DNA from 2 places in the Aurantimonas sp. genome. Region 2 is predicted to be linked to the other one. Evidence: predicted binding sites of a transcription regulator. Region 2 holds the regulator's gene; the other holds the start of a gene.
The links. The regulator PhoB, encoded in region 2, activates phosphate uptake and scavenging genes when phosphate is short. The targets are predictions, from matches to a motif close to TGTCATNNANCTGTCAT.
Positions count from the first base shown of each region.

Region 1 (15,350 bases), on a different contig from region 2:
TGGCCACCGCCTCGGCGCTGGTGGAGGCGAGCCACGGGTCGCCGATGGAGGAACTGGCCGAGCAGAACCGCGCGCTGCGCGATTCTCTGGCCGAGCAGCAGTTCCTGCTGCGCGAACTGCATCACCGCACCAAGAACAATCTCGCCATCATCCAGTCACTGGCGATCATGCAGGCGCGACAGGCGACCACCGAGGAAACGCAGGACGCGCTGTCGGTGCTGACCAACCGCATCCAGGCCTTCGCCAACGCCCACAATTTCCTGCACCGGGCCGAGGACGTCACCCAGGTCGATCTGCAGCAGCATCTGGAAAGCCTGACCGACCGGCTGGCATCAGCGATGGGCGATCACCAGCTCACCATCACCTGTAAGGTCGATGCCGTGCCGGTCGCCTTCGACACGGCCACCGAGCTCGCCCTCATCGTCAACGAGCTGGTCACCAACGTCACCAAGCACGCCATGCAGGCAGGCCAGACCAAGGGGCGCGTCACCATCGAGGCGCATCAGTCGGACGGCACGCTGCATCTGCGGATTGCCGACGACGGCGAGGGACTGGCCGATGCCGAGACGGTGCTGCGCAATTCCAAGTCGCTTGGCTGGCGGATCGTCGAGGGCTGCGTGCGCAAGCTCAACGGCACGATCGACGTCGATGGCAGCGACGGGCTCGCCATCTCCCTGACCTTCCCGATCTGATCCCGCGCCAAGGAACGGGCGGCACGCCGTGTGCCGCCCTGCCCGTCGGTCAGTGCTTGCCGGAATCCGGCAGGTCGATGCCCGGGAACACCTTGATGACCGCGCTGTCGTCCCACTGGCCGTAGCCGGCGTTGCTGGCCGTGGCGAACATCGAATAGGCGGTGGTGGCCAGCGGCAGCGGGAACTTCATCGCCAGGCCGGTCTCGGTGACGAGGCCGAGATCCTTGACGAAGATGTCGACCATCGAGGTCGGGGTGTAGTCGCCATCGACCACGTGGCGCATCCGGTTCTCGAACATCCAGGAATTGCCGGCCGCGTTGGTGACGACGTCGTACATGGTCTCGAGCGGGATATTCGCCTTGGCGGCCAGGGCCATCGCCTCGGCGCCGGCGGCGATGTGCACGCCGGCCAGAAGCTGGTGGATGATCTTCACCGTGGCGCCGTCACCGATCTTCTCGGAAATCCGGTAGACCTTGCCGGCCACCGCATCGAGCACCGGCTGGAGCTGGTCGAAGACGGCAGCCGGACCGGCGGCCATGACCGTCATCTCGCCCGAGGCCGCCTTGGCGGCGCCGCCCGAGACCGGCGCGTCGAGCATGGTCAGGCCGGCGGCCTCCAGTTCGGCGGCGATGGCCTTGGCGTCGGCGACCGAGATCGTGGCGGAGACCATGACCGGCGTTCCGGCCTTCAGATGCGCGGCGAGGCCCTTCTCGCCGAACAGCGCGTCGCGGCACTGGGCGGCGTTGACGGTGAGCAGGATAACGGCATCGAGATCGCCGGCGAAGTCGCGCCCGTCGCTGGCCGCACCGGCTCCGCCAGCCTTGACGAAGGCCTCGCAGGCCGTGTCGCGCGGGTCGATGCCGTAGGTGGTCAGGCCCGCCGCGACGCAGGAGGTCGCCGCGCCCATGCCCATCGAGCCCAGGCCGACCACGGCGACGCGCATCGACCCGCCTGTTGCGCCTGCGGCGGTGTTGTCCTCGTTACCCATCGTCGTCTTCCCCTCTTGGTCGATTCCCGCACGGCGGCGCGTGACATCATCATCGGTCATGCTGACATAGTCGGGCGAGCCCCCGGCAGTCTACCGCCCCGCCCGATCGCGTGCCGCCGGACCACAGGATAGGGGCGCGCTGGCGTGTTCGTGATCGCGGCGGGATTGCCCTGCGGCCAAGGGGATGCTTGGCGACAGATCAGGACCGGGCGGCGGCGCTGCCGCCCTTGCGAACGGAGCCAAGCCCCTGCCCGAGACCCACAGCCGCCGACGCAAGCATCTGGTGCTTCTGGGCGCCGGCCATTCCCATGTGGCAGTCCTGAAAGCGTTCGGCGAGCGGCCGCATCCCGATGTCGACCTGACGCTGGTCACGCGAGACGTCGCCACGCCCTATTCCGGGATGCTGCCGGGCTTCGTGTCCGGGCAATACACCCATGCCGACCTGCATATCGACGCGGGCGGGCTTGCCCGCTTTGCCGGCGCGACGCTGGTGACCGGCGACGCGACGGGCCTCGACACCACCGGCCGGACCCTCAGCATCGCCGGCCGGCCGCCGCTTGCCTACGACCTCCTGTCGATCGACATCGGTTCCGCGCCGAGCCGGCCCGCCGGCATGCCGGGCATTCCGGTCAAGCCGATCGGCGGGTTCGTCGAGCGGCTGGAGAATCTGTCGGCAGAGCTGGCCGCAAACCCGGACCCCGTTCGCATCGCCGTGATCGGCACCGGGCCGGCCGGGGTCGAACTGGCCCTGGCGCTGGAACGTCGCCTGTCGGGCGTCGCCTCGCAGGACAAGGAACGCGGCGCGGCGAAGGTCTCGATCCGATTGCTCGGCCGCGCCGGCACGATTCTTCCCGAACGCAGCCGGCGCACCCAGCGCCGCATCGCCGCCACGCTCGCGCGCCGGGGGATCGACCTGCGGACAGGCTTCGACGTCACCGGCTTCGAGCGCGGTATGGTACGGGCAGCGGACGGCCGTACGGTTGCCGCGGACATGCTGCTCTGGGCTACCAGCAGCGCTGCCGCGCCCTGGCTACGGGAGACGGGCCTTGCCTTGGACGAACAGGGCTTCGTGCGGGTGGATGCCTGCCTGCGAACGCTCTCGCATCCGGAGATCTTCGCCGCCGGCGACATCGCCGCGCTGCCCGATCCCCGGCCCAAGGCCGGTGTCTTCGCCGTCAGGCAAGGCCCGGTGCTGGCAGAGAATTTGCGCCGCGCGATCGACGGCGACGCGCTGCAAGCCTACCGGCCCCAGAAGCACTGGCTGACGCTGCTCTCCACTGCCGACGGCCGGGCGGTCGCCGACAAATGGGGCCTGTCGCTGGAAGGGCGCTGGGTCTGGCGCTGGAAGAACTGGAACGACCGCCGCTTCGTCGACGGCTACAACGCCATCGCCGCATCCGCCGGCCACAAGGCTGGCGATGCCGCCCGCAACAGCGCCCGACGCGACTAGCGGGTCAGGGAGAGACCCGGCAGCCCGGCCATGGCGCCGGATGCGGGGCCGAGATACTGGTCGATCAGCGCCTCGACCCTGGCATTGCGCTCGCGCCCGGTGCGGCCGCCCATCACCACGACGATGATCCGCCGGCCCCGGCGGGTGGCGGTGGCGGCCAGATGGAAGCCGGCGTCGCGGATATAGCCGGTCTTCAGGCCATCGACGCCCTCAACGCTGCCGAGCAGCTTGTTGGTGGCGTTGTAGCGGCGGCCATTATAGTCGAAGCCAGTCCGGGTGAAGAGCGAGGCATAGGCCGGAAAGCGGTTCAGCAGGGCCCGGCCGAGGGTCGCCATGTCGCGGGCCGTCGAGATCTGACCCTCGTCCGGCAGGCCGGAGGCATTGACGAAGCGCGTCCGGCTCATGCCGAGCGCGCGGGCCTTGGCGGTCATGGCATTGGCGAAATTGGCCTCGCTGCCACCGAGGTTCTCCGCGATCACCGTGGCGACGTCATTGGCCGATTTCACCGCGATCGCCTGGGCGGCGTCGGCGACCCGGATCGTTTCGCCGGCCTTGAGGCCGAGCTTGGAGGGCGGCTGCGACGCGGCGTTCTCGCTGACCCGCAACTCGCTGCTCATCGACAGCCGACCGGCCTCGATGGTCTCGAACAGGAGATACAGCGTCATCATCTTGGTGAGCGAGGCGGGATAACGCAGGCCGTCGGCCGCATCCTCGTAGAGCGTGCGGCCGCTGGCAAAATCTAGCACCAGCGTCGATTCCCCGCGCACTTCCGCGATACCCGGCGACGCCGTGGCCGCGCCGACCCGGGCATAGGGCAAGAGCCCGGCGGTCGTCAGCTCGGTCGACTGGCAGGCGACGAGCGTCAGCGCCAGGAGCGCGGCAAGCGCGGCCTTGAGGGATGCGAGCGGGCGAAGCCGGAACGACAGGCGCTGGGTCAAGATCATCTCGTCTGGATCGGATGGCCGAAAGCTAAGTCGTCCCGGCACGGCCCTGTCAAATAACAGTCCCGCCTTCATGATCGCTTAACGCTGGTTGTGCTTTCGCGACCACACCTCCCCGGGGTGGCAGAAGACACGCCGTCCGTGTCGCGGCGCCGCGCCGGGGGTGCAAGGCGGCAGTGGCGTTCCCATGTTGCGGCGGTCTAGAAGGGCCGACAGGTCGCAGACCGACGGCGGCGCCCGGTCGCCCGCCCGTCATCCCCGCCGTGCCCCGTCCCGAACGTCTTCCCGTCGCCCATCCATCCCGGACCCGCCATGACCGAACACGCCTTCATCCTCACCCTGTCCTGCAGCGACCAGCCGGGCATCGTCGCCGCGGTGACGACCGAACTGGCCGATGCCGGCGCCAACATCGCCGAAAGCGCCCAGTTCTGGGATCGCCAGACGGGCCGGTTCTTCCTGCGGATCGCCTTCACGGCGCCGGCGAGCGCCAGCCGCGACGCCCTTGAGCGCCAGCTCGCGCCGGTGGCCGCGCGGTTCGACATGAAGCTCGCCATCACCGACGAGGCACGGGTGCCGAAGATCATCCTGATGGTCTCGAAATTCGACCACGCGCTGCTGCACCTGCTCTACCAGATCAGGGTCGGCTGGCTGCGGGCGGAAGTCGTCGCCATCGTCTCCAACCACGAGGATTCGCGCCGCACGGCCGACCACGAGGGCGTGCCGTTCCACCATTGGCCGGTGACGCGCGAGACCAAGGCCGAACAGGAGGAACGGGTCCTGAAGCTGGTGCGCGACAGCGATGCCGACCTCGTCGTCCTCGCCCGCTACATGCAGGTTTTGTCGGACAATCTCTCGCGGCGGCTGTCGGGGAAGGTGATCAACATCCACCATTCCTTTCTGCCCAGCTTCAAGGGCGCCAAGCCCTACCACCAGGCCCATGAGCGGGGCGTCAAGCTGATCGGCGCCACCGCCCACTACGTCACCGCCGATCTCGACGAGGGCCCGATCATCGAGCAGGAGACCGAGCGGGTCAGCCACGCCATGTCGCCCGACGACTTCGTCGCCGTCGGCCGCGACGTGGAAAGCCGGGTGCTGGCCCGGGCTGTGAAGATGCATCTGGAACGCCGGGTGATGATCAACGACCACCGCACCGTTGTCTTCCGCTGATCGGTGCGGTCATCCTGCTCAGGCGGGCTCGGCTGCCTTTGCCGACGGCGCGTCGTCCGCCTGGAGCGCGAAGACGTCGGCCGGTGAGAAGTGCAGATCGACCCGCGCGCCGCGCGCCGGCGGCGGCGTCGTCGGTCGGTTGAAGGTGTCGGCGAGGACCGTGCCGTCGGCGACATTCAGCTTCAGCCGCACCACCGAGCCGAGGAAATGCGCGTCCTCGACCACGCCGACGAGCCGGTTGGTCCGATCCGGCGACGCCTCCAGTCGCATCGCCTCGGGGCGGAGCGCCAGGGTCACCGGCATACCCGCAGCGCCGGGAAGTGGTTCGGCGAGGATGATCGGGCAGCCCTCGACCATGACCGATCCGTCCGCCGCGACGATCCCCTCGACCCGGCTCAGCGTGCCGACGAACCCCGCGACGAAGCGGCTTTGTGGCCGGTTGTAGATGGCGAAAGGCGCGTCGCACTGTTCGATCCGGCCTTCGCTCATCACCACGATGCGGTCGGACATGGACAGCGCCTCCTCCTGGTCGTGGGTGACGAAGATCGTGGTGATACCGAGTTCGCGTTGCAGCGCGCGGATCTCCTCGCGCAGCGACAGGCGGATCTTGGCGTCGAGGGCAGACAGGGGCTCGTCGAGCAGCAGCACCCGCGGGCTCGGCGCGAGCGCGCGGGCCAGCGCCACACGCTGCTGCTGGCCGCCAGAGAGCTGGTAGGGGTAGCGGTCGCCAAGATGCGGCAGGCCGATCAGCGTGAGCATTTCCTCGACGCGGGCCGAGATCTGCTGCTTCGACCGACCGGCGACCTTCAGGCCGAAGGCGACATTGTCGGCCACCGACAGGTTGGGGAACAGCGCGTAGGCCTGGAACACCATGCCGATCCGCCGCCGGTTCGGCGCCAACGCGGTCACGTCCTCGCTGTCGATGACGATGCGCCCCGCCGAGGGTGTCTCGAAGCCGGCGATCATGCGCAGCATCGTCGTCTTGCCGCAGCCGGACGGGCCGAGGAAGGACACGAACTCGCCCTTCGCCACCTCGAGGGAGAAGTCGCGCACGACGGTGCTCGGCCCGAAGCTCTTCGACACGCCGTGAATTTCCAGAAAGCTCATCGCGCGGCACGCCTTGCAAGCTTGAACAGGGAACGCCCGGATCGCCGCCGCCCCGGCGCGCGGTTGGCGAAGAGCTGCAGGAGACCCATGCAGGCCCAGGTGATGGCGAAGGCGATCATCGCCAGCGCCGCCGGCTCGTAGGCCCGGTTGGCGCCGATCAGGGCGAGATAGGGGCCGAAGCCCGGGCGGTTGAGAAGGCTCGCCAGCACGAACTCCCCGATGACGATGGCGAAGGTCAGGAAGGCGCCGGACAGGACCGCGGCCCGCACATTGGGCAGGATCACTCGGAACAGGATCGTCGCGCGCTTCGCCCCGAGGCTTTCGGCCGCCTCGGTCAGGGTGCGGATGTCGATCGCCGCCATGCCGGTGTCCACGGCCCGGAACATGTAGGGCAGCGACAGGACCACATAGCCGAAGACCAGGAGGAGATTGGTTCCGCCCGCACTGTTGGTGAAGGGCAGCCAGGACGAGGAATTGTAGAGCCGGATATAGCCGAAGACGAGGACGATGGGCGGGATCACCAGCGGCAGCAGGGTGATGAACTCGACCAGCGGCCGCAGCTTCGCAAAGCGCAGGCGGACCCAGTAGGCCGTTGGCACGACGAGCAGCGCGCCGAGCACGATGGTCGCCAGGGCCGCGATGACGGAGAAGCCGAAGGTCGTGCGGAACTGCGGGTCGGCGAAGACCACGCGGTAGGCCTCGAAGCTCCTGATGCCGCGCAGCATCGACAGCGAGAACTCGAAGGTCGCGACCAGCGGCAGGACGAAATAGAGGGCGCCGAGGAAGACGATCACGGCCGGACCGCTGCGCGAGGCGTTCATCGCTGCCACCGTTCGGCGCGCGTGCGCAGCCACAGATAGAGAAGGTTGGAGCAGCCGGTGATGACGATCATGCCGAAGGCCAGCGCGTAGCCGAGATTGGGATTGTAGAGAACGTCGCCGCGGATCTGCGCATAGAGCAGGATCGGCACGATGTTCAGCGACGATCCGGTCAGCGCATAGGCGGTGGCGATGGCGCCGAAGGAATTGGCGAAGAGCAGGAGGAAGCAGCCGAGGATCGACGGCGCCAGCACCGGCAGCGCCACCATCCGCCAATATTGCCAGCGGGTTGCGCCGAGGATCGACGCGGCCTCGCGCCATTCGCCCTTCAGCCCGTCGAGGGCCGGCGTGACGATGAGCACCATCAGCGGGATCTGGAAGTAGAGATAGGTGATCGTCAGGCCCCAGAAGGACAGGAGGTTGAAGCCGAGAGCGTAGATGTTGACGCCTGCCGCCTCCTTCAGGAACAGCGTCACCAGACCGAGCCTGCCGAGGGTGGCCAGGAAGGCGAAAGCCAGCGGAATGCCGGCGAAGTTCGAGGCGACGCCGGAGAAGGTGACCACGGTGGGCCGAATCCAGGCCGGCAGCCGGCCGTGGACGATGGCGTGGGCGAGGAAGAAGCCGATCAGCGCGCCCAGCGCCGCCGAGGCGAGGCTGACCTGGATCGAGATGGCATAGGCCGCCATGATCTGGGGCGTGAACAGGCCGAGAATGTTGTCGAAGGTGAAGGCGCCGCTGCGATCCTGGAAGGCGCCGGCGACGAGGTAGAGCGTCGGCCCGATCAGGAACAGGATGGCGAAGCCGAAGAAGGGCGCGAGGCCCAGCCAGGCAAAGGAACGCGATGGCCGGCGCGACGGCGCCGCGCCCGTTCTGCCGTGGGCGGCCCCAGCCGTGGCTGCGTCGATGGCTGCGCCCATGATCCCCCGCTGCTGACAAATCCGGACGGAAGGGGCGGCAAACGGGCCGCCCCTTCCGAAATCGCTGTGTTGTTACTGGACGGTGGCGCCGACGACGCTGTCCCACTTGGCGGCGATCTCGGCCTTGGCGGCGTTCTGATCGTCGAGGGTCGGGAACACGGCCTTCTCGTAGGCTTCGGCCGGCGGCAGCTTGTCGAGCAGGTCCTGCGGGATCTTGCCGGCCTTCGACATGGCGTTGAAGCGGATCGGGTGGCAGTAGCCCTTCAGCCAGGTCAGCTGGCCCTCGTCGGAATACAGATACTCCATCCAGAGCTTGGCGGCGTTCGGATGCGGCGCGTAGGCGCTGATTGCCTGGACGTAGACGCCGGCGACGACGCCGTCGGACGGCACCACGACCTCGATCGGCGGGTTGCCGTTGAGATTGTCGCGCATCGACAGGAGGTTGTAGTCCCAGTTCATGGCGACCGGCGTGGTGCCCTGGGCGATCGGAGCCGCCTCGGCGTCGACGGTCACGAAATTACCGGCTTCGTTGAGTTCCTTGAAGAACTCGAGACCGGCCGTCGCGGCCTCCATGCCGGTCTTGCCGCCCCGGGCGATGCCGGCTGCATAGAGCGACATGATGGCGTTGTTGGCGCTGCGCGGATCACCGGCAAGGGCGACCGAATTGGCGTAGTCGGACTTGAGGAGATCCTCGAAGCTCTGCGGCGCGGTGTCGATGACGTCTTTGTTGATGCCGAAGGCCAGCACGCCGTAATAATCGCCGTACCAATAACCGTCGGCATCCTTGGCGTCGTCCGGAATCTCGTCCCAGGTCGCGACCTTGTAGGGCATCAGCAGGTCTTCGGCCTTGGCAGACGGGCCGAATGACAGGCCGACATCGATGACGTCGGGTGCCTGCGGGCCGGTGTTGCCCTTGTTGGCCTTGATCGCCTCGATCTCGTCGCCCGAGCCCGCATTCGGGTTCAGCTCGTTGATCTCGATGCCGTACTTGGCCTTGAAGCCCTCGATCATCTCGCCGTAATTGCACCAGTCGTGCGGCAGCGCGATCGTGGTCAGCTGGCCTTCCTTCTTGGCGGCGGCCACGAGATCGTCCATCGACATCTCGCCGGACTGGGCGAAGGCGAGGCTGGTGGACAGCGACAGGACCGTCGCCAGTGCCGTCGTGGACATGCGGGAAATCTTCATGGGTCACCCTCTGGGGAGCCGCGGCCATTGACGGCGCGGGCGAAAAACCGGATTGCGCCTCCGTTGCGGGGAAGCGCCAGTCCGGTAGCACCGGCCCATGACAGTTGCGTGTCGCATGCATCGCCAGGGCCACTGGCGCACAGGGCTTGCCGGTGTCATCAAGCGGACAGGCGCGGGCGCTAGAAGCGGTCGCGATCCGCGCCGGTCCCCGCTGTCGCGGCAACCTTCGGGTGCCGTGCGACACCTCCGCAGGGTGGCCGGATCGAAATGCCGCTTATATCCCCCGCGGACCCACCCTCTCCCGCGACCAAGCCGAGCGCGAGCGTCGCCGACTGACATGCCCTTCCGCTGCCCTCCAGTCCCAGGACCCTGACCATGCGCGCCGCGATCTATTTCACGCCCCCCGCCGGCGCGCCGCTGACCCGCACCGCCGCCGAATGGCTGGGTCGCAGCGCCTTCGACGGCGAGCCGACCCGAGACTCCGATCCGGCCGTCGATCCGCTCGTCGCATCACCGGCGCGCTACGGCTTTCATGCGACCATGCGCGCGCCGTTCCGGCTCGCCGAGGGCGTCGATCTGTCCGAGGTAGATGCGCGGCTGGCGGCCTTCTGCGCCTCGCGCGACCCGGTGCGGATCGCAGAGCTTGTGCTGGCGAGGCTCGGACCGTTCTTCGCGCTGGTGCCCGAGAGCGCGCCGCCGGCCCTCGGCGAACTGGAATCGGCCGTCGTCCGCAGCTTCGAGCCGCTGCGCGCCCCCGCCACGGCCGAGGAGATCGCGCGCCGCAAGCCGCACAAGCTGACCGAACGCCAGCGCGACTATCTGGAGAAATGGGGCTATCCTCACGTCTTCGAGGAATTCCGCTTCCACATGACCCTGACCGGCAAGGTTCCGGCCGCCGAGCGCAAGCCCGTCGAAGCGCGGCTGCGCGACAGATTCGCCCCATTCGATGGCGCCCCGCTTGCCATCGACCATCTGGCTCTCTTCATAGAGCCGGAGCCGGGCGCACCGTTCCGCGTCCATTCGGTCCATCCGTTCCGCCGCCCTTCGGAAGAAGCCTGACATGCCCGACGAGACCATCCTCACCAATGCCCGCATCGTCACGCCGGAGGCGGTGATCGACGGCCATGTGGTGCTGCGCGACGGCGTGATCGCCGGCTTCGACGAAGGCCCGGCCAGCGGCGAGGACATGGGCGGCGACATCCTCATTCCCGGCCTCGTCGAACTGCACACCGACCATATCGAGGGCCATTTCAATCCGCGGCCGCGGGTGATGTGGAACAAGATGGCCGCCATCCAGGCGCACGACAACCAGATCGCCGGCTCCGGCATCACCACCGTCTTCGACGCGCTCAGGGTCGGCACCGAGGAGAACGGCACGCTGACCGCCGACGACATGGCGGAGATGGGCCGGACCATCGACCGCGCCGTCACCGAGGGGCGGGTTCGGGCCGACCATTACATCCATCTGCGCTGCGAGGTCTCGGCTGCGGACGTGGTCGAGGGCTTCGACAAGATCGCCGCCAATCCGCGGCTGAAGCTGGTATCGCTGATGGATCATGCGCCCGGCCAGCGCCAGTTCGCCGACATGGACGCCTATCGCGCCTATTTCCAGAAGAAGCTGAACCTGTCGGATGCCGATTTCGACGCCTTCAGCGCCCGCCGGCTCGCCGAATCCGAGCGCCATGCGCCGCCCGCCCGGCGGGCCATCGCCGGGGTCTGCCGGGAGCGCGGCATCGCTGTCGCCTCCCATGACGACGCCACCGCGGCCCATGTCGCCGAAGCCATCGAGCTGGGCACCCGCATCGCCGAGTTCCCGACGACGGTCGAGGCGGCCGCCGCTTCGCGCGATGCCGGGCTGCACGTCCTGATGGGCGCGCCCAACATCGTGCGCGGCGGCTCGCATTCCGGCAACGTCTCGGCGATCGAGCTCCTGCGCCGGGGCACCCTGGATATCCTGTCCTCGGACTATGTCCCCTTCTCCATGCTGCAGGCGGTGTTCGCTTTGGCCGAAAGCGGCGAATGCGACCTTCCGGCGGCGATCCGGCTGGTCACCGCCAATCCCGCCGCCGCCGTCGGCCTCGCGGATCGCGGCGCCATCGCCGAAGGGCTGCGCGGCGATCTGGTGCGGGTTTCCACCAGCGCCGGCGATCCGCCGGTGGTGCGCGCGGTCTGGCGGGAGGGCCGGCGTGTCGCCTGATCCCGCACGCAGCGCAGGCGGAACGGCCCCGAGCGGCCCCGGCCTGTTCGTCGCCGTGGTCGGCCCGAGCGGCGCCGGCAAGGACACGCTGCTGGCGCTGGCGGCGGAAGATCTGGCGAAGACACAGGGCATTGTCTTTGCCCGGCGGATCGTGACCCGGGACGCCATCGCGGCCATCGAGGATCACGACGTGATGAGCCCTGCCGACTTCGCCGCGGCGGAGGCGTCGGGAGCGTTCTGCCTGTCGTGGCGGGCGCACGGTCTCGCCTATGGTTTGCCGGCGTATCTGAAGACCGCGCTGACGGACGGAACCACTGTCGTCGCCAATGTCTCGCGCCGGGTCCTCGCCCAGGCCGCAGAGCGCTTCGCACGGCTCGCCATCGTCGAGATCACCGCGCCGCCCGCCGTGCTCGTCGCCCGCATCGCCGCGCGCGGCCGCGAAACGCCGGAGGAGATTTCCGCCCGCATCGCCCGGCAGGTGGAACTGAGCGTGCCGCCCGGCGCCGAGGCGCATCATCGCATCGTCAATGATGGCAGCCCGCAGGACGGCCGCCGCAAGCTCCTCGAGATCCTGCGCGCCGCAAGCTGACCGTCCTCGCAGGCCAAGGCTCGACAGGGGCGGCCGGCCAAGTCATCTTCGGCCCCGATTTGCGGCGGCGCGCGTCCGCCGCGCTGCGGCTGCCGAGCCGCCAAGAGGACAATCCGGACCCAGCATCATGCGCGACGCCGACATATCCGTCAGCCTCTATTCGAACATCGCCTGCCGGCTCGGCGAAGGCCCGACCTACGATCCGGCGACGGACACCGCCTTCTGGTTCGACATCGAGGGCCGGATGCTGCTGGAAAAGCGCGGCGATGCGGCCGAGGCGACGGCGCACCCGCTGCCGGTGATGGCCAGCGCGCTGCAGGTAATCGACGGCGAGAGGCAGATGATCGCCGCCGAGGACGGGCTGTATATCCGGGAGACCGCCACCGGCCGCCTGTCCCTGCACACACCGCTGGAAGCCGACAACCCGGTCACCCGCTCCAATGACGGCCGCGTCCATCCCTCCGGTGCCTTGTGGATCGGCACCATGGGCAAGCACGCCGAGCCGCAGGCCGGGGCGATCTACTGGTATCGCGCCGGCGAGCTGAAACGCCTCTATGCCGGGATCGGCATTCCGAACTCGATCTGCTTTTCGCCCGACGGCGCCATCGCCTATTTCGTCGACACGCAGGCAAACCGCCTGATGCGCGTCGCGGTCGATCCGGCCAGCGGCCTGCCGGTCGCCGACCCGGTGCTCTTCCACGACCATTCCGGCGGCGACGGCGGCCTCGACGGTTCGGTCTGCGACGCCGACGGCACGCTCTGGAATGCCCGCTGGGGCAGTGGCACGCTCGACGCCTATTCGCCGGACGGCGTGCGCGTCCGGAGCGTCGCGCTCGGGGCGCGGCAGGTCACCTGCCCGTCCTTCGTCGGCCCGAATGCCGACCGGATGATCGTCACCTCGGCCTGGACGGGCCTCGACGAGGCCGGACGGCGCGCCGATCCCGATGCCGGCAAGACCTTCCTCGTCGATCTGCCGGTGCGCGGCCGGCTCGAACCGAAGCTGGTGCTGTGATGGAAACCGTCCGGCTTTGCGAAACCGCCCCTTACGAGCGCGAGCGCTGACATGCCGACGCTCCTGAAGAACAACACCTCGCCCTTCGCCCGGATCGCCCATGCCGCGCTGATCGACGCGGCGGTGCCCGATCTGACTGTCCAGATCGCCGACCAGTGGAACGACGATCCGGCACTGCTGGCCGTCAACAGCGCCGGCCGCGTGCCCTGCCTCGTCCTCAACGACGGCACGGCGATTGCCGAATGCCTGCTGATCGCACGCTACGCCGACAACGTGGGGGCGGCGCCGGCGCCCGGGAACGACGCTCCGCGGATCCTGTCGATCGCCGGCCTGGCGCTGGGGGTCTGCGACGCCGCGGTGCAGACGCTGGTCGGCCGCAAGATCGTCAGCGGCGATTTCGCCGACACGACCTTCGACGCCAGCCCGATCGGCCGCAAGCGCCGTCGCACGATGGCGGACGGGCTGGCCGAACTCGACGCCCGGATCGACGCGGCGCCCGGCGAACGGCTCGATCTGGCAAAAATCGCCGCGGTCACGGCGCTCGACTATGTGGCGCTGCGGTTTCGCGGCGCCGACTGGGTTCCCGAGACGCTGCGGCTGAAGGCCCTGCGCGCGACGACAGCGGACCGACCGGCGTTTCGCGACACGCGGCCATTCCTATGACGGGCTTACTTCCGCTATAGCTCGTTCGCGGGTCGCGCGCGGCCCTCCCATTCCACTTCGCCGGCGCCGCCGGCCATCGCAGCCAGAACGAGGTCTCCATGTCATCCAACGCGCTCAGGATCGCGGTCATCGCCGGCGACGGCATCGGCAAGGAAGTCGTTCCGGAAGGATTGCGGGTCCTCGAAGCGACTGCCGCGAAATTCGACCTGGCGCTGGAGTTCGACGAATTCGACTTCGCTTCCTGCGACTATTTCGCCAAGCATGGCGAGATGATGCCGGGCGACTGGAAGGCGCAGATCGGCGGCCATGACGCGATCTATTTCGGCGCCGTCGGCTGGCCGGAGACCGTGCCCGACCACATCTCGCTCTGGGGCTCGCTGCTGAAGTTCCGCCGCGAGTTCGACCAGTACGTCAATCTGCGCCCGGTCAAGCTGATGCCCGGCGTCAAGAGCCCGCTGGCCGGCCGCGAGCCGGGCGACATCGACTTCTTCGTGGTGCGCGAGAACACCGAGGGTGAGTATTCCTCGGTCGGCGGCCGGATGTTCGAGGGCACCGACCGCGAATTCGTGCTGCAGGAGACGGTGATGACGCGGACCGGCGTCGACCGCATCCTGCGCTACGCCTTCGATCTCGCCCAGACCCGCGAGAAGAAGCACCTGACCTCGGCGACCAAGTCCAACGGCATCTCGATCAGCATGCCCTATTGGGACGAGCGGGTGGAGGAGATGGCGAAATCCTATCCCGACATCGCCTGGGACAAGTACCATATCGACATCCTGACCGCCCATTTCGTGCTGAATCCGGACCGGTTCGACGTCGTCGTCGCCTCGAACCTGTTCGGCGACATCCTCTCCGATCTCGGCCCGGCCTGCACCGGCACGATCGGCATCGCGCCGTCAGGCAACATCAATCCCGAGCGCGACTTCCCCTCGCTGTTCGAGCCAGTCCACGGCTCGGCGCCGGACATTGCCGGCAAGGGCGTCGCCAATCCGGTCGGCCAGATATGGGCCGGCGCGATGATGCTCGACCATCTCGGCCACAAGGACGCCGGTGCGGCGATCGTTCGGGCGATCGAGACCGTGCTGGCGGAAGACAAGCTGCGCACCGGCGATCTCGGCGGCCCGCTCGGCACGGTCGATTGCGGCAAGGCCATCGCCGACGCGCTCGGCTGAGACCACGCATGAAAACGGCCGGCCCCGAAGGGCCGGCCGCCTGTCGTTCGTCAGGAGATGACAGGATCAGCCGCGGTCGGGGCGCTGCTTGCCACCGCCGTGGTGACGCTCATGACGGCGTTCGCCGCCATCGCGCTTGTCGCCGCCGTGATGCCGGCGATGCATCTCGCCATGGTCACGGCCACCGCCGCGCTCCATCCGGCCGTGATGTCCGCCGCGCTCGCCGCCGCGACCACCGCGCATTTCCATGCGGGCATCGCGCATCATCGAGCGCACGATCTTGCGGGCCGTGGTGACCTGCTCCGGCGTCAGCGTCGTCTGCAGATCGGCCAGCGCGCTCTTCAGCGTCTCGGCCTTGTCGCCGCGCTCGATGGCGCGGTCGGCCATGCGGTCCAGCATCCGGAAGGCGCGGTCGCCCCGCGCGGCCGCGTCGTCACCGGCCTCGGGCGCAT
Region 1 is NZ_CAXPJM010000020.1:23,999-39,348, reverse strand. Features, by position in the region: gene ACEQX1_RS08590 (ATP-binding protein) at 1-692, shown strand, start outside; gene ltnD (L-threonate dehydrogenase) at 742-1,635, opposite strand; gene ACEQX1_RS08580 (FAD-dependent oxidoreductase) at 1,865-3,130, shown strand; gene ACEQX1_RS08575 (D-alanyl-D-alanine carboxypeptidase family protein) at 3,127-4,074, opposite strand; gene purU (formyltetrahydrofolate deformylase) at 4,384-5,238, shown strand; gene ACEQX1_RS08565 (ABC transporter ATP-binding protein) at 5,257-6,345, opposite strand; gene ACEQX1_RS08560 (ABC transporter permease) at 6,342-7,166, opposite strand; gene ACEQX1_RS08555 (ABC transporter permease) at 7,163-8,080, opposite strand; gene ACEQX1_RS08550 (ABC transporter substrate-binding protein) at 8,153-9,250, opposite strand; gene ACEQX1_RS08545 (DUF1045 domain-containing protein) at 9,641-10,324, shown strand; gene ACEQX1_RS08540 (alpha-D-ribose 1-methylphosphonate 5-triphosphate diphosphatase) at 10,326-11,462, shown strand; gene phnN (phosphonate metabolism protein/1,5-bisphosphokinase (PRPP-forming) PhnN) at 11,452-12,051, shown strand; gene ACEQX1_RS08530 (SMP-30/gluconolactonase/LRE family protein) at 12,179-13,063, shown strand; gene ACEQX1_RS08525 (glutathione S-transferase family protein) at 13,115-13,726, shown strand; gene ACEQX1_RS08520 (tartrate dehydrogenase) at 13,825-14,898, shown strand; gene ACEQX1_RS08515 (hypothetical protein) at 14,965-15,350, opposite strand, start outside.
Region 1: the regulator PhoB is predicted to act here: its motif matches at 9,363-9,379, upstream of ACEQX1_RS08545 (DUF1045 domain-containing protein).

Region 2 (15,350 bases):
CAAGGTGATCCTGCCCTCGGCCCTGCCGGGCATCGTCGGCGGTGTTCTCCTCGCCACCAGCCGGGCGATCGGCGAGACCATGATCGTGGTCATGGCGGCGGGCCTGACCGCGAACCTCACCGCCAATCCGCTGGAAGGCGTCACCACCGTCACGGTGCAGATCGTGGCGCTTCTGACCGGCGACACGTCCTTCGACAGTCCCAAGACGCTGGCCGCCTTCGGCCTCGGGCTGACGCTCTTCCTCATGACGCTGATGCTCAACCTCGTCGCAATCCAGATTGTCCGGAAGTATCGGGAACAATATGACTGACGCTACCCAAGCAGGCGCATTCCCCTCGGGCCGGCCGGGCACGCATTCCCGTGATCTCGTCAGGGCCAGCCTCGGCAAGCGCAAGTCGGCGCAGACCCGGCTGAAGATCTACGGCGGCGTCGCGATCGCGTTCGCGCTGCTGATGCTCGCGACGCTGATCGGATCGGTCGTCTCGACCTCGCTTCCGGCCTGGACGCGGACCGAGGTGAAGCTCGACGTGGCGATCCCCGCCGAGGACGACATCAACTACAATTCGCTCGCCAACAATTCCCTGCTCGCCATGTTCCCGGAGACGGACGGGCGCGCGGAACGGCGGGCGGTGACCGGCATCCTGAGCAACGGCGCGCAGTTCATGCTGCGCGATCTCGTCGCCGCGGACCCGCAGCTGAAGGGCCAGACGACATCGGTGTGGGTGCCGGTGTCCGACCCCTACGAGCAATTGTTCGAAGGCGTCGTCAATGCCGACCAGGCCGAAGCCAACCGGCGCCTCGACGACGCGGCGCTGGCCCGCTTCAAGCAGCTGGAAGAGGCCGGGCTGATCCGCTCGGCGGTCGACTGGGGCCTCGTCACCGAGGCGGACAGCCGCTTCCCCGAACTCGCCGGCCTGAAGGGCGCGATCATCGGCTCGTTCTTCCTGCTGCTGGTCTGTTTCCTGATCAGCGTTCCCGTCGGGGTCGGCGCGGCCGTCTATCTGGAGGAGTTCGCGCCGAAGAACCGGTTCACGGACTTCATCGAGATCAACATCAACAATCTGGCGGCGGTGCCGTCGATCGTCTTCGGTCTCCTGGGCCTTGCGCTGTTCATCGGCGTCTTCGGACTGCCGCGTTCGGTGCCGCTGGTCGGCGGCATGGTGCTGTCGCTGATGACCCTGCCGACGATCATCATCGTCACCCGGAACGCCTTGAAGGCGGTGCCGCCCTCGATCCGCGAGGCGGCGCGCGGTGTCGGCGCCTCGGAGATGCAGGTGATCGGCCATCACGTCCTGCCGCTGGCCCTGCCGGGCATCCTCACCGGGGTGATCATCGGCCTGGCCCAGGCGCTCGGCGAGGCGGCGCCGCTGCTGCTGATCGGCATGAACGCCTTCATCACCTCGGCCCCGTCGGGTCCTCTCGACCCGTCGACGGCGCTTCCGACCCAGATCTTCATCTGGTTCGACAGCCCGGAACGCGGCTTCGTGGCGCGCACCAGTGCGGCCATCTGCGTGCTCCTGGCCTTCCTCTCGATCATGAACCTTACGGCGGTCCTTCTGCGACGCCGTCTCGAACGGCGCTGGTAGATATGCGACAGGAGACTCCCATGATGGAAAATATCCAGGTGTCGTTAGCGAAAGGGCCTGCCGTGCAACCTACCCGTCCGATCAAGATGCGATCCGAGAAGGTGACCGTCCATTACGGTCCGAAGCAGGCGCTCTACGACATCGATCTCGATGTCGAGGAGAACCAGGTGACGGCGCTCATCGGACCGTCGGGCTGCGGCAAGTCGACCTTCCTGCGCTGCCTGAACCGGATGAACGACACGATCGACATCGCCAAGGTGGGCGGCAAGATCACGCTGGACGGCGAGGACGTCTACGATCCGGCGATCGACGTGGTCGAGCTGCGGGCGCGGGTCGGCATGGTCTTCCAGAAGCCCAACCCGTTTCCGAAGTCGATCTTCGACAATGTCGCCTATGGTCCGAAGATTCACGGGCTCGCCTCGACCAAGGCCGAGCTCGAGGAGATCGTCGTCACCAGCCTGCGCAAGGCCGGCCTCTACGAAGAGGTAAAGGACCGGCTCGCCGAGCCGGGCACCGGCCTGTCGGGCGGCCAGCAGCAGCGCCTGTGCATCGCCCGCGCCATCGCGGTGTCGCCCGAGGTGATCCTGATGGACGAGCCCTGTTCGGCACTCGATCCGATCGCGACCGCCAAGGTCGAGGAACTGATCGACGAGCTGAAGCAGAACTACACCATCGTCATCGTCACCCATTCGATGCAGCAGGCGGCGCGCGTCTCGCAGCGCACGGCGATGTTCCATCTCGGCTATCTGGTGGAGGTCGGCCCGACGGAGAAGATGTTCTCCAACCCGGACGACAAGCGCACCCAGGACTACATCACCGGCCGCTTCGGCTGAACGAAGGCAAGGAAGCGTCATGCCCATGACCGAACATACAGTCACGTCCTACGAAGACGAGCTGAAGCTGATCGTCCGCCGGATCTCGGAAATGGGCGGGATGGCCGAGCGGATGGTCGAGCAGTCGGTCGCCGCGCTGATGCGCAGCGACTGGGGGCTGGCCCAGTCGGTGGTCGCCGACGACCTGCTGCTGGACGACGCCCAGCGGGCGCTCGACGAGCGGGCGATCATGACCATCGCCAAGCGCCAGCCGATGGCCGTCGACCTGCGCGAGATCGTCGGCGCCATCCGCATCTCCAACGATCTGGAGCGGATCGGCGACCTGGCCAAGAACATCGCCAAGCGGGTGATCGCGGTCCACGACCATGCCCATCCGGTGCAGCTGGTGCGCGGCATCGAGCATCTGTCGGAGATGGCGCTGGAGCAGCTCAAGGAAGTGCTCGACGCCTATGGCGAGCGGGACTACGAGCGCGCGCTCGCCATGCGCGAGAACGACGAGCAGATCGATGCGATGTACACCTCGATCTTCCGCGAGCTCCTGACCTACATGATGGAGGATCCGCGCAACATCACCTCCTGCACGCATCTCCTGTTCTCGGCCAAGAACATCGAGCGGATCGGCGATCACGCCACCAACATCGCCGAGACGGTCTATTACATCCAGACCGGCAAGCAGCTCGAAAACGAGCGGCCGAAGGGCGACAACACGGCGACGATGACCCAGCCGGTGCCGAACGACCCGCCGAGCCAGGCTGACGAGGGCTGACAGCAATGAGCGCACGGATCGTCGTCGTCGAGGACGAGGAAGCCCTCGGCATTCTCCTGCGGTACAATCTCGAGGCCGAAGGCTACGTCGTCGACGTCATCGACCGGGGCGACGAGGCCGACATCCGGCTGAAGGAGGAGGTGCCAGATCTCCTGATCCTCGACTGGATGCTGCCCGGCCTGTCGGGCGTTGAGCTCTGCCGGCGGCTGCGCCAGCGCGAGGAGACCGAGCGCCTGCCGATCCTGATGCTGACGGCACGCGGCGAGGAGAGCGAGCGGGTGCGCGGCCTGTCGGTCGGCGCGGACGACTATGTCGTCAAGCCGTTCTCGACGCCGGAGCTGATCGCCCGTGTGCGGGCCATGCTGCGCCGCTCCAAGCCCGAGAAGATCTCCAGTCAGCTCGTCGCCGGCGACATCGATCTCGACCGCGAGACCCATCGGGTGCGGCGCGCCGGCCGCGAGCTCAAGCTCGGACCGACCGAGTTCAAGCTGATGGAATTCTTCATGCAGTCGCCGGGCCGGGTGTTCTCCCGCGAGCAGTTGCTCGACGGCGTCTGGGGCCGCGACATCTATGTCGACGAGCGCACGGTGGACGTGCATGTCGGCCGGCTGCGCAAGGCGATCAATCGCGGCCGCGAGCGCGACCCGATCCGCACCGTGCGCGGCGCCGGCTATGCGCTGGATGAGCAGTTCAGCGCCGCCAGGTCCCCGGCCGCGCCGGCCCGCACGCGACTGAGTGCCGGCGCCTGACGCGTCTCCCCCCGGCTTCTTCACGAGCCTGAAACGCAAACACCCCGCGCGGCCTGGCCACGCGGGGTGTTTTGCATTTGGTAGGGCCTGCGGCGCCTAGCGCGCGCGGCGGCGATCCGAGAAGGGCTGGAAGGCCAGCTTGGCGTGATAGGCGCAATAGGGCGAGGCATCGCGGGCGTTGTTGCCGCAGAAATGGAAGTCCGGCTTCATCGGGTCGCCGACCGGCCATTTGCAGGTCGTCTCGGTCAGTTCGACGAGGCTGAGCTTGCGGGCGATCGGCACCACTTCGGCGCTCTCGCGCTCCTGCGGCTGGTCCATCACCTCGAGCTCTTCCTCCGGCTCCATCTTCAGCGCGGTGGCGCCCATGGTGCGCGGCATGGAACGGCTCGGGGCCTGCTGCTGCGAGGCGGCGACCAGACGGGCCGGCACCACCATCTCGACGGTCTCGACCTCGGCCGTGCGGCGCGGGGCAGGGCGCTCGACGGCAACCGGCTGCGCGACATTCGGCTGGCGGGCCCGCGATTCGAGTTTCAGGCGGTGCACCTTGCCGATCACGGCGTTGCGGCTGACGCCGCCCAGGCGGTCGGCGATCTGGCTGGCGCTCAGGCCTTCGGTCCAGAGCTGCTTGAGCAGCTCCACGCGTTCGTCAGTCCAGCCCATGGCAAGCTCCTTTCGGCATAGTCGCGACGGCTGGAATCCCTCCACAAGCGCGACGGCTGACCGCGCCAGAACGCACAAGATATATTGAGGAACTAGGTCCGCCGCACGAAATCTAGTATCTTGACGGCAAGATAGCCCAGCCGCGGACTCGCTGACAAGGCTCGCCGGGGACGCAGGGGAATCGTTTGGGGCTTTTCCCCAGCCTTTGTTGCCGCCCGTGACGTTCGTCAAGCCTATGACCGACAAGCAGGGCGAAAATGCGGTTCGATTGACACCGCGTCGGCTCGCCATGGTATAGCGGAAGCTCCGAAGTCTCGGAAAACGCTCGAAAGCCTGCCCCATCGGCAGGCTTTGGCGTTTCAAGCATCCCGCCCCAGCGGTTCGCGCGCCGAACCGATCCCGCAACAACAACCGGATCCGACCCTTACGATCCAGCAAAGTCAAAGGCCATGGCTGACACGACGGACCATTCCTCGCCGCTCTTCGAGACCTATGCACGCGCGCCGCTCGCCTTCGAGCGCGGCAGCGGCGTCTGGCTGGAGACGCGCGACGGCCGACGTTTCATGGACTTTGGCGGCGGCATCGCGGTGAACTGCCTCGGCCATGCCCATCCGCATCTCGTCGAGACGATGAAGGCGCAGGCCGAGAAGCTGTGGCACGTCTCCAATCTCTACGAGATCCCCGACCAGACGCGGATGGCCGAACGGCTGACGGCGGCGACCTTCGCCGACCGCGCCTTCTTCGCCAATTCCGGCGCCGAGGCGGTGGAATGCGCGATCAAGACGGCGCGGCGCTATCACTACGTCAACGGCGCGCCGGAGCGCTATCGCATCCTGACCTTCGAGGGCGCCTTTCACGGGCGCACGCTGGCGACCATCGCGGCCGGCGGGCAGAAGAAGTATCTCGAGGGTTACGGCCCGAAGGTCGAAGGCTTCGACCAGCTGCCCTTCGGCGACCATGACGCGCTGCGCGAGGCGGCGGCGCAGCCGGACGTCGCGGCGATCCTGATCGAGCCGATCCAGGGCGAGGGGGGCATTCGCAGCGTGCCGCCCATGTGCCTGACGGGCCTGCGCGAGATGTGCGACAATCTCGGCATCCTCCTGATCTACGACGAGGTGCAGACCGGCGTCGGGCGGACCGGCAAGTTCTTCGCCTATCAGCATTCGGGCGCCGCGCCGGACATCCTCGCCTCGGCCAAGGGCATTGGCGGCGGCTTTCCGCTCGGCGTGTGCCTGGCGACGGAGCGGGCGGCCAGCGGCATGACGCCGGGCTCGCACGGCACGACCTATGGCGGCAGCCCGCTGGCGATGGCCATCGGCAATGCTGTGCTCGACGTGGTGCTGGACGACGGCTTCCTCGACCATGTCCACGACATGTCGCTGCAGCTCAAGCAGTCGCTGGCCTCGCTCTCGGACCGCTATCCCGACGTGATCGAGGCGGTGCGCGGCGAGGGGCTGCTGATCGGGCTGAAGGCCAAGGTGCCGAACGGCGAACTCGTGGCGCAGATGCGCGAGGAAGGACTTCTGGCGGTACCGGCGGGCGACAATGTCGTGCGCCTGCTGCCGCCGCTCAACGTCACCGCGGACGAGGTCCGGCAGGCGATGGATCGGATCGAGACGGCGGTGGCGGCGATGTCGGCCGGCAACCGGCGCAAGAGCGCGTGAGGCGAATGATGACGATGGCAAACGGCCCCAAGCACTTTCTCGACATCTCCGCCGTCCCGAGCCGCGACCTGCACGACATCATCGACGATGCCGCCAGGCGCAAGGCGCTCGGCCGCGACGGTCCGAAGCCTTTGGCCGGCAAGGTGCTGGCGATGATCTTCGACAAGCCGTCGACGCGCACGCGGGTGTCCTTCGACGTCGGCATGCGCCAGCTCGGCGGCGAGACGCTGTTCCTGTCCGGCACCGAGATGCAACTCGGCCGCTCGGAGACCATCGCCGACACGGCGCGGGTGCTGTCGCGCTATGTCGACGCGATCATGATCCGCACCACCACCCATGACCGGCTGACGGAAATGGCGGAATACGCCACGGTGCCGGTGATCAACGGCCTGACCGACGACACCCATCCGTGCCAGATCATGACCGATCTCTTGACCTTCGAGGAAAAGCGCGGCCCGGTGCGCGGGAAGACCTTCGCCTGGACCGGCGACGGCAACAACGTGCTGTCGTCCTTCGTCGAGGCCTCGGCGCGCTTCTCCTTCAACCTGACCATCGCCACGCCGGCGGGGTCGGGGCCGGACATGCGCTTCGTCGAGCGGGCTCGCAAAGACGGCGCCTCGATCCTAATTACGGAGGACCCGGTGGAAGCGGTGACTGGCGCCGACTGCGTCGTCACCGACACCTGGGTGTCCATGGGCCGCGAGGAACAGGCACGCGGCCACAATGTCTTCATGCCCTATCAGGTCAATGAACGCCTGATGGCGCATGCCAAGCCCGAGGCACTCTTCATGCATTGTCTCCCTGCCCATCGCGGCGAGGAAGTGACCGACGCCGTCATGGACGGCCCGCAATCGGTGGTCTTCGACGAGGCCGAGAACCGTCTGCACGCGCAAAAATCCATCCTGGCCTGGTGCTTCGACGCACTCGGCACCGAGACTTCCGCGGGGCAGAGCCGTGGCTGATCCGCAGAAGGCGCTCGGCGAGTTCAACTTCGCCGGCGACGATGCCGTCGTGCCGTTCGCGGTCGAGGGCCTCGACGCCCGGGGCCGGGCGGTGCAGCTCGGACCCATGCTCGACCAGATCCTCGGCCGGCACGACTACCCCGAACCGGTGGCGCGCCTGCTGGCGGAGATGGTCGTGCTGACGGTGCTGCTCGGCACGTCGCTGAAATTCGACGGCAAGTTCATTGCCCAGACCCAGACCGACGGTCCGGTGGACCTGCTGATCGTCGACTTCACCACGCCGTCGAGCGTGCGCGGCTATGCCCGCTTCGACGCCGACAAGCTGGCGGCCGCCGTCAGCGTCGGCGCGACCTCGTCCGAGGCGCTCCTGGGCAACGGCATCATGGCGCTGACCGTCGACCAGGGCGAATACACCCAGCGCTACCAGGGCATCGTGGAACTGGCCGGCTCGTCCATGGAGGAGGTCGCCGAGGCGTATTTCCGCCAGTCCGAGCAGATCCCGACCGCGGTGAAGCTGGCGGTGGCGCGGATCGTCAAACGCGGCGAGAACGGCTTCGTGGAAAGCTGGCGTGCCGGCGGTCTGGTGGCGCAGTTCCTGCCGGAATCGCCGGAGCGCATGCGCATGCCCGACCTGCCGGGCGGCGACGCGCCAGAGGGCGTCGAGGACGAACTCGGCGATTTCGAGCCGGACGATTCCTGGGTCGAGGTGCGGGCGCTGGTCGACACGGTCGAGGCGTCGGAACTCGCCGATCCCGATGTCGGCGTCGAACGGCTGCTGTTCCGGCTCTTCCACGAGCGGGGCGTGCGGGTGTTCCCGCCCAATCCGGTCGCCGACGACTGCTCGTGCAATCGCGAGCGGATCAAGGGCGTGTTGTCGAACTTCTCCGCCGAGGAGATCACCGAGAGCGTCGAGGACGGCGCAATCGCGGTGACCTGCGAGTTCTGCGGCGAGTCCTACAGCTTCGATCCGTCGGAATTCACGGACGCCGAAAGCGGCAAAAGCCCCGACGGCGACAGCTGACACGATAATCCCGCGCGCGGCCGGTCCGGGCGTGGGGCCGGGGCTTTGACGGCGGCCGGCGGGTTCGCGCGGCTAGTTCAGGACCCGCTGGCGGGCCGGCACGTCGAGCGAGAAGGCCGGGATCTCCACCTGGAACAGCGTGCCGTCCTCCTGCTCCATGCGGTAATGGCCGCGCATGAAGCCGGACGACGTGCCCAGCGGGCAGCCGGAGGTGTAGGTGAAGCTGTCGCCGGGGGCGAGCCGCGGTTCCTCGCCGACGACGCCGGGGCCACTGACTTCCTCGACGTGACCATTGGCGTCGGTGATGTGCCAATATCGTGATCGCAGCCGGGTCGTTTGCCGGCTGCCGTTCTCGATCTCGACCGTATATGCCCAGACCCAGCGTCCGTCGTCCGGCATCGACTGGTCTTCCAGATAGGTCGGTGTCACCGTGACCGTGATGCCGTGCGTCGTCGCCCTGTACATGGCCCCATACCCGAATGGCGTGTCGCGTCGCTTACGTTATCGCGGTGCGGCCGGTTCGGGTCAACGGCGGGTCGCCGCGTGGACGGAGAAAGCCTTGCTCGACGGTGTTCTGAAACGGCAGATCGACCCGCCGATCGACTGGCTGGCGGGCGGGCTGGCGCGGCTGAAGATCGGCGCCAACACCGTGACGGTCGCCGGCCTCGTGCTGGGACTGGCCGCCGCCACCGCGATCGCCTTCGGCGCGCTGGTCACCGGCCTCGTGCTGATCCTCTTGTCGCGGCTCGCCGACGGGCTGGACGGGGCGGTGGCGCGGCAGACAAGGCCGACCGATTTCGGCGGCTATCTCGACATCGTCTTCGATTTTCTCTTCTACGGATCGATCCCGTTGGCCTTCGCGATCCTCGATCCGGGCGCCAATGCGCTGGCCGCGGCGATCCTCCTGATGAGCTTCTACGCCAATGGCGCGAGCTTTCTCGCCTATGCGGTGATGGCCGAAAAGCGCGGCATCCGGACCGTGCAGCGCGGCACCAAGTCGCTCTATTTCACCACCGGGCTGGCCGAGGCGTCGGAAACGCTGGCCGTCTTCGTGCTGTTCTGCCTGCTGCCGCAGCATTTCGCGCTGATCGCCTATATCTTCGCGGCGATGACGGCGTGGACGTTTGCATGGCGCGTGCGGATGAGTTTCCAGGCGTTCGGGTGAGGGCAGAGGTGAGGGGGCAGGGATGGTGGACCTGATCAGCGTTCTTATCAACGTTTGATCACGATGCGGCGTTCTCTCTTTCGCAAGTCTGGCTTGTGGCGCAATTTGATTCCCGACAATTTGTCTTGAATATATCTATATTCGGAAATATCTAACAACTGCGCTTTAACATATGTCCTATACTATGAGGTTGAAATCGATTCGGCTTAGCGGATTGGGAGCTGACGGGCCTGCATTGTATGACAACTGGTGCTTCTAACTGCCGAAAATTGACAGTATCCATGCTTATTGCATTGGTGTACACTTTATCTATAATTGTAGCTTGGTATAGCGTTAAGTATGATCTATGGAAGACAATTTTTATTGTTGGATTAGTTGTCGCGCTCATGCTTTCCGCGGGGGGGATTATGCATCTTCTCCGGAGGAGGGGGATATTGACTTCAAATGTATACATAGATCTAACGACTGATGAACATCAGTGGGCTCCTACCGCGGGCGCCTCAATGATAGTCGGTTGGTCAGCCGCAGCAACAAATTTTATCCATGAAGAAGCCGTCATATTGCTCCTTGTTGGGTTGCTGTACTCGTTCTGGTGTGTCCTCGTTTTAGCGGACGCAGCGCATCCAGAGTTTGCAGGTGTATCTTCCGAACGGAAGACCTCGTGGTCGCGTAAGAAATTAATTTTAGCACTTACGTTCACTCATGTTTTTGTATCAGGGCTCTTCGGGTACTCGGCCTCCCTAATCTTCAGACACATAAGTTATATATATTCCTGTCTCCTCGTTCCCCTCCCGTGAGGGGGTATCGATCTCATCGATTGAGCTTACCTGCGAAGCTGTTAGTGATGGCAGATCGAAATTACAGAGCTTCTTTCGATCTTGGGAAAAAGGCGAGGCGAACGGCTTCAGCGCCGCATGGCTCGGGTTCCGAAGTGTATCTTCGTAGCGTCTAAACGCGTCAACATCGGCGACAATATGCCTGTACCTAATAGCCCCCTACCTGTCAGCCGTGCAAACTGAATCGCTTTAGACCGCCGTCAACGCGGCTTCGATGTCTTCCAGCAGGTCGTCGACATCCTCGAGGCCGATGGAGAGGCGGAGGAGGCCGTCGCTGATGCCGAGTTCGGTGCGCGCTTCCGGCGTCAGGTTCTTGTGGGTGGTGGTCGCCGGATGGGTGATCAGGCTCTTGGCGTCGCCCAGATTGTTGGAGATCAGGATGATCTCCAGGGCGTTGGAGAAGCGGAAGGCCGCCTCCTTGCCGCCGGCCACCTCGAAGGCGAGGAGGGTCGAGCCGCCGGTCATCTGGCGGGCGATGATCGCCGCGTCCGGATGGTCGGCGCGGCCCGGATAGATCACCTTGTTGACCTTGCCGTGCTCGGCCAGCGTGTCGGCGATGCGGGCGGCCGAGCGGGTCTGCTGGGCGACGCGCAGCGGCAGCGTCTCCAGGCCCTTGAGCAGTGTCCACGCATTGAAGGGCGACAGCGACGGGCCGGTGTGGCGGAAATAGTTGTGGAGGTTCTCGTCGATCCATGCGGCGGAGGACAGGATGATACCGCCGAGGCACCGGCCCTGGCCGTCAATGTGCTTGGTGGCCGAATAGACGACGACGTCGGCGCCGAGCTCCAGCGGACGCTGCAGCATGGGCGTGGCGAAGACGTTGTCGACGACGAGGGTGGCGCCGGCCGCATGGGCGATCTCGGCGACCGCGGTGATGTCGATCACCTCCAGCGTCGGATTGGTCGGCGTCTCCATGAAGAACACCTTGGTCTCCGGCCGCACGGCGGCGCGCCAGGCGTCGAGATCGCGGCCGTCGACGAGGGTGCAGGCGACGCCGCAGCGCTCGAGCACCGTCTCGACCACGTAGCGGCAGGAGCCGAACAGGGCGCGGGCCGCCACGACATGGTCGCCGGCCTTGACCTGGCACTGCATGGCGGCGGCGACGGCGGCCATGCCGGAGGCGGTGGCGCGGGCGTCCTCGGCGCCTTCCAGCGCCATCATCCGCTCCTCGAACATGCGGGTCGTGGGATTGCCGTAGCGCGAATAGATGAAGCCGGGCTCGTCGCCGCGGAAGCGGGCCTCGGCGGCCTCGGCGCTCGGATAGACGAAGCCCTGGGTGAGGAACAGCGCCTCGGAGGTCTCGCCGAAGCTTGAGCGCGTCGTGCCGCCATGGACCATGGCCGTGGCCGGGCGCAGTTTGCGTGCCGTATCCGTCTTCTTCTGCATGGGTCGTCTCCGAACAACAAAAACCGGCTGTCGCGTCGCCGCAAAGCCGGTTCGTCGGGAGGCACGATCGCCAAATCGTCAGAACGGCCCTTTAGCGACTTCTTTAACGTGGCTGCAAGCCGGCCGGCCAAATCACCACTTCTGCTTTGCAAATAGACCCGATCCGGCTAGGCGTCAATCCGGGAGCGCGACGCCGCGGGCGGCGCGGATGCAATGCAAGGCCATGACGGGACAGCCGATGTCGGACACATACGCGCAGGGCGGAATCCTGCCCGACCAGGAGATTGCGGGGCTGTTTGCCGCCGGTGCCATCGCCGCGCCGATCGAACGCGACGGCGACCAGATCCAGCCGGCGAGCCTCGACCTGCGCCTCGGGCCGAAGGCCTACCGGGTGCGCGCCTCGTTCCTGCCGGGGCAGGGGCAGTCGGTGGTCGACAAGCTCGACCGGTTCTCGCTGCACGAATTCAGCCTCGCCGACGGGGCGGTGCTGGAGACCGGCTGCGTCTACGTCGTGCCGCTGCTGGAAAGTTTCCGCCTGCCGGCCGACATCCGCGCGACGGCCAATCCGAAATCCTCCACCGGGCGGCTCGACATCTTCACGCGGGTGCTGGCCGACGGGGCGCAGGAATTCGACAAGCTGCCGGCCGGCTATGACGGCCCGCTCTATCTGGAAATCTCGCCGCGGACCTTCCCGATCCTGGTGCGGCAGGGCTCGCGCCTGTCGCAGATCCGCTTCCGCAGCGGCGAGCCGCTGTTGAACGAGGCGGAGCTGGCGGCGCTGCACGGCGAACAGGTGCTGACGACGGCGGCCGAGGCCAACATCTCCGGCGGCGGCATCGCCCTGTCGATCGATCTCGTCGGCAACCGGGACGGGCTCGTCGGCTATCGCGGCAAGCGGCATACGGGCGTCGTCGACGTCGACCGGCGCGGCGCCTATGCGCTGACCGATTTCTGGGAACCGGTGCTGCGCTCCAAGGCCGGCGAACTGGTGCTCGATCCGGACGAATTCTACATCCTGGTGTCCAAGGAGGCGGTGCATGTGCCGCCGGCCTTTGCCGCCGAGATGACACCCTTCGACCCGCTGGTCGGCGAATTCCGCGTTCATTATGCCGGCTTCTTCGATCCGGGCTTCGGCCATTCGGCGGCCGGTGGCTCGGGCAGCCGCGCGGTGCTGGAGGTGCGCAGCCACGACGTGCCCTTCATCCTGGAGGACGGGCAGATCGTCGGCCGGCTGGTCTATGAGCGGATGCAGGCGCTGCCGGAGAAGCTCTATGGCAGCGATCTGAAGTCGAACTACCAGGCCCAGGGGCTGAAGCTGTCGAAGCACTTCGTCTGAAGGCTGGCGCGGTCGCGGTCGCGCCTCCGTCAGGCGAGCGCCTCGCGGCGATCGCGGCTGAGGCGCCAGATGGTGACGGCGTTGGTGGTCAGGACGAGGAGTTCGGCCAGCGCCGCCCCGACCGAGCCGACGAGGACGTTGCTGGCGACCCAGCAGAGCGCCGCGCCAGCCAGAAGCAGGCGCATGGGAATGCCGTCGAGCATGAACATGGCGATGGTGCCGAGCAGGCCCGCCGTCAGCGGAATGACGTCGAGCGGCTGCTCCCAGCTGATCCAGCTGACCAGTCCGGTCGCCGCGAGCATCGTCGCCATGATCGGCCAGCTTCCCTTGTAGCGTCGCGCCAGAAGGATGCGCAGGATGATCAGCGCGCTGATCGCGCCGGCGACCTTGGCGCCGAACAGGAAGAACTGCACCGCGAAGGCGACATTGGCGAAGACCAACAGCAGCAGCAGACGGTCGTCGCGCTTGCTGGCAAAGGCCATGATGCAGATGACCAGCGCGGCAAAGCCGGTCGCCTGGCCGGCGATGAAGCGGAAATCCCAGAGCTCCAGTTGTGATCTCCCGATCATATGGGCGGCGGTCGAACGAAGCCGTCCGCCGGGTGTGAGAAGAAACTTCGGGCGGAGCCCTTGCAGCTATGGCTGGATGGGGCAGCGTCGCCTATATTGGTGTTCGACGGGCTGCGCGGTGCGCCAGGAGTAACATATTCTCGGGGCCTTAGTCATTCCTAGGGAGCTGTCCCTGCCTTGGCCCGTGGGCCTGGGGCACACGGCGCCCACCTACTCTGTAGGTTCCCGGGATCGACATCTCCATCGGCCGGGTGGCTCGTCACTTTCCACCCTTCTCCGGCCAGCCGACACGGCAGACCACTTTTCTTCCGCCGCGAAATCGTCCACCTCTGCCCGGTAGGGGGAGAGCCGATGATCGATGCGAAAGAAGCCAAGGCAAGCCTGCGCCAGGCGGCACTGGCCCGGCGGGACGCGATGCCGGAAGACGCCCGGATCGAGGCGTCGCTCACCGTCGCCGATCGCTGCGCCGACCTCCTGCCGATCACGCCCGGCATGGTCGTCTCGGGCTTCCTGCCGATCCGCTCCGAAATCGATATCCGTCCCTTGATGATGCTGCTGGCCGACCGCGGCGCGCGCCTCTGCGTGCCGGCGATCGTCGACGGCCGTCTGCAGTTCCGCCATCTGGTGCGCGGCGCGCCGCTGGAGCCGCAGGGCTTCGGCACCTATGCGCCGGGTGCGGAAGCGGCTGTGCTCGACCCCGAACTGATGCTGGTGCCGCTGGCCGTCTTCGACCGGCAGGGCGGCCGGATCGGCTATGGCCGCGGCTATTACGACAGCGCCATCGCGGCGCTGACGCAGAAGGGCACGCCGCCGATCCTGGCCGGCGTCGCCTTTGCCGTGCAGGAGGCGGAGACGGTGCCGATGGAGCCCCACGACATCCGCCTGCCGATGATCGTCACCGAGCGCGAGACGATCCGCCCCGATATTGGCTGATCAGCGCCGGTTCTTCTCGCGGCCGAGGATCAGCGCCCAATAGGGCTCGCCGTTGGCGCCGGTCGCCGCGGCAAAGCCGATCTCGGTGACATTGGCGTTGAGCAGGTTACGGCGATGGCCCGGCGAGCGCTTCCAGCCGGTGATGACGGCCGGCGTCGAACGGTAGTTCCAGCCGATATTCTCCGACACCGCGGCCCAGTCATAGCCGAAGGAGGCGACCCGGTTGGGCAGGGCGCCGTCCAGCGAATGGCTGAGATTGCCCTTCGCGGCCATGGCGCGGGCCTGCCGCTCGGCGGCCTTGCCGAGCACCGGGTCGAAGCGGACGGCGCCGAGGCCGTTCTCGGCGCGGAAGGCGTTGATCGTGGCGAGCGCGACATTGCGGTCGACGCTGATCTCGCGGGTCGAGCCGACATCGACGGAGCCGGGCGAGCCGACGCAGGCGGCCAGAAGCGCGATGGGCAGCAGCGCCAGGAGGCGCAGGACGGGGGCAAGGAGCGTGCGGCGGGCGAAAATCATGGCGTCTGGTCTGTCCTGTCGGTTGCGGCGCGCGATCGGGGGAGGCGCGGCAGGCGGTCGGCGGCCCTGCGCTCACAAGGCGCAGATGCACGATGATGATGGCGGGGATTGCTCACCGAAATCTGAAGCTCGTCGGCCCCGCCGGCATGTCGGCACGGCCGGAGACCGCGCCCGGCCGGCGGTGGCTGCGAGACACCGGCCTCATGCCTCGGCAATCTGGCGGTTTTTCGACCGGATGGCGGTGGTGGCCGGCGCGACGATGTTGCGCAGGGGGGGCGGGCGTTGGTGGCACTGTTGCCGGCGGGCGACCCCCGCATTGCGGGATGGCGCGGCCGAGTTGACGGGGCGGGCGGCATGGGCCAAGCGGA
Region 2 is NZ_CAXPJM010000028.1:40,252-55,601, reverse strand. Features, by position in the region: gene pstC (phosphate ABC transporter permease subunit PstC) at 1-310, shown strand, start outside; gene pstA (phosphate ABC transporter permease PstA) at 303-1,586, shown strand; gene pstB (phosphate ABC transporter ATP-binding protein PstB) at 1,610-2,419, shown strand; gene phoU (phosphate signaling complex protein PhoU) at 2,439-3,185, shown strand; gene phoB (phosphate regulon transcriptional regulator PhoB) at 3,191-3,934, shown strand; gene ACEQX1_RS12170 (GcrA family cell cycle regulator) at 4,031-4,594, opposite strand; gene ACEQX1_RS12165 (aspartate aminotransferase family protein) at 5,044-6,258, shown strand; gene argF (ornithine carbamoyltransferase) at 6,267-7,220, shown strand; gene ACEQX1_RS12155 (Hsp33 family molecular chaperone) at 7,213-8,241, shown strand; gene apaG (Co2+/Mg2+ efflux protein ApaG) at 8,314-8,706, opposite strand; gene ACEQX1_RS12145 (CDP-alcohol phosphatidyltransferase family protein) at 8,801-9,406, shown strand; gene ACEQX1_RS12140 (O-succinylhomoserine sulfhydrylase) at 10,432-11,628, opposite strand; SAM riboswitch at 11,700-11,777, opposite strand; gene ACEQX1_RS12135 (2'-deoxycytidine 5'-triphosphate deaminase) at 11,867-12,964, shown strand; gene ACEQX1_RS12130 (YgjV family protein) at 12,994-13,533, opposite strand; RNA gene ssrS (6S RNA) at 13,639-13,795, shown strand; gene ACEQX1_RS12120 (5-formyltetrahydrofolate cyclo-ligase) at 13,885-14,466, shown strand; gene ACEQX1_RS12115 (CAP domain-containing protein) at 14,467-14,982, opposite strand.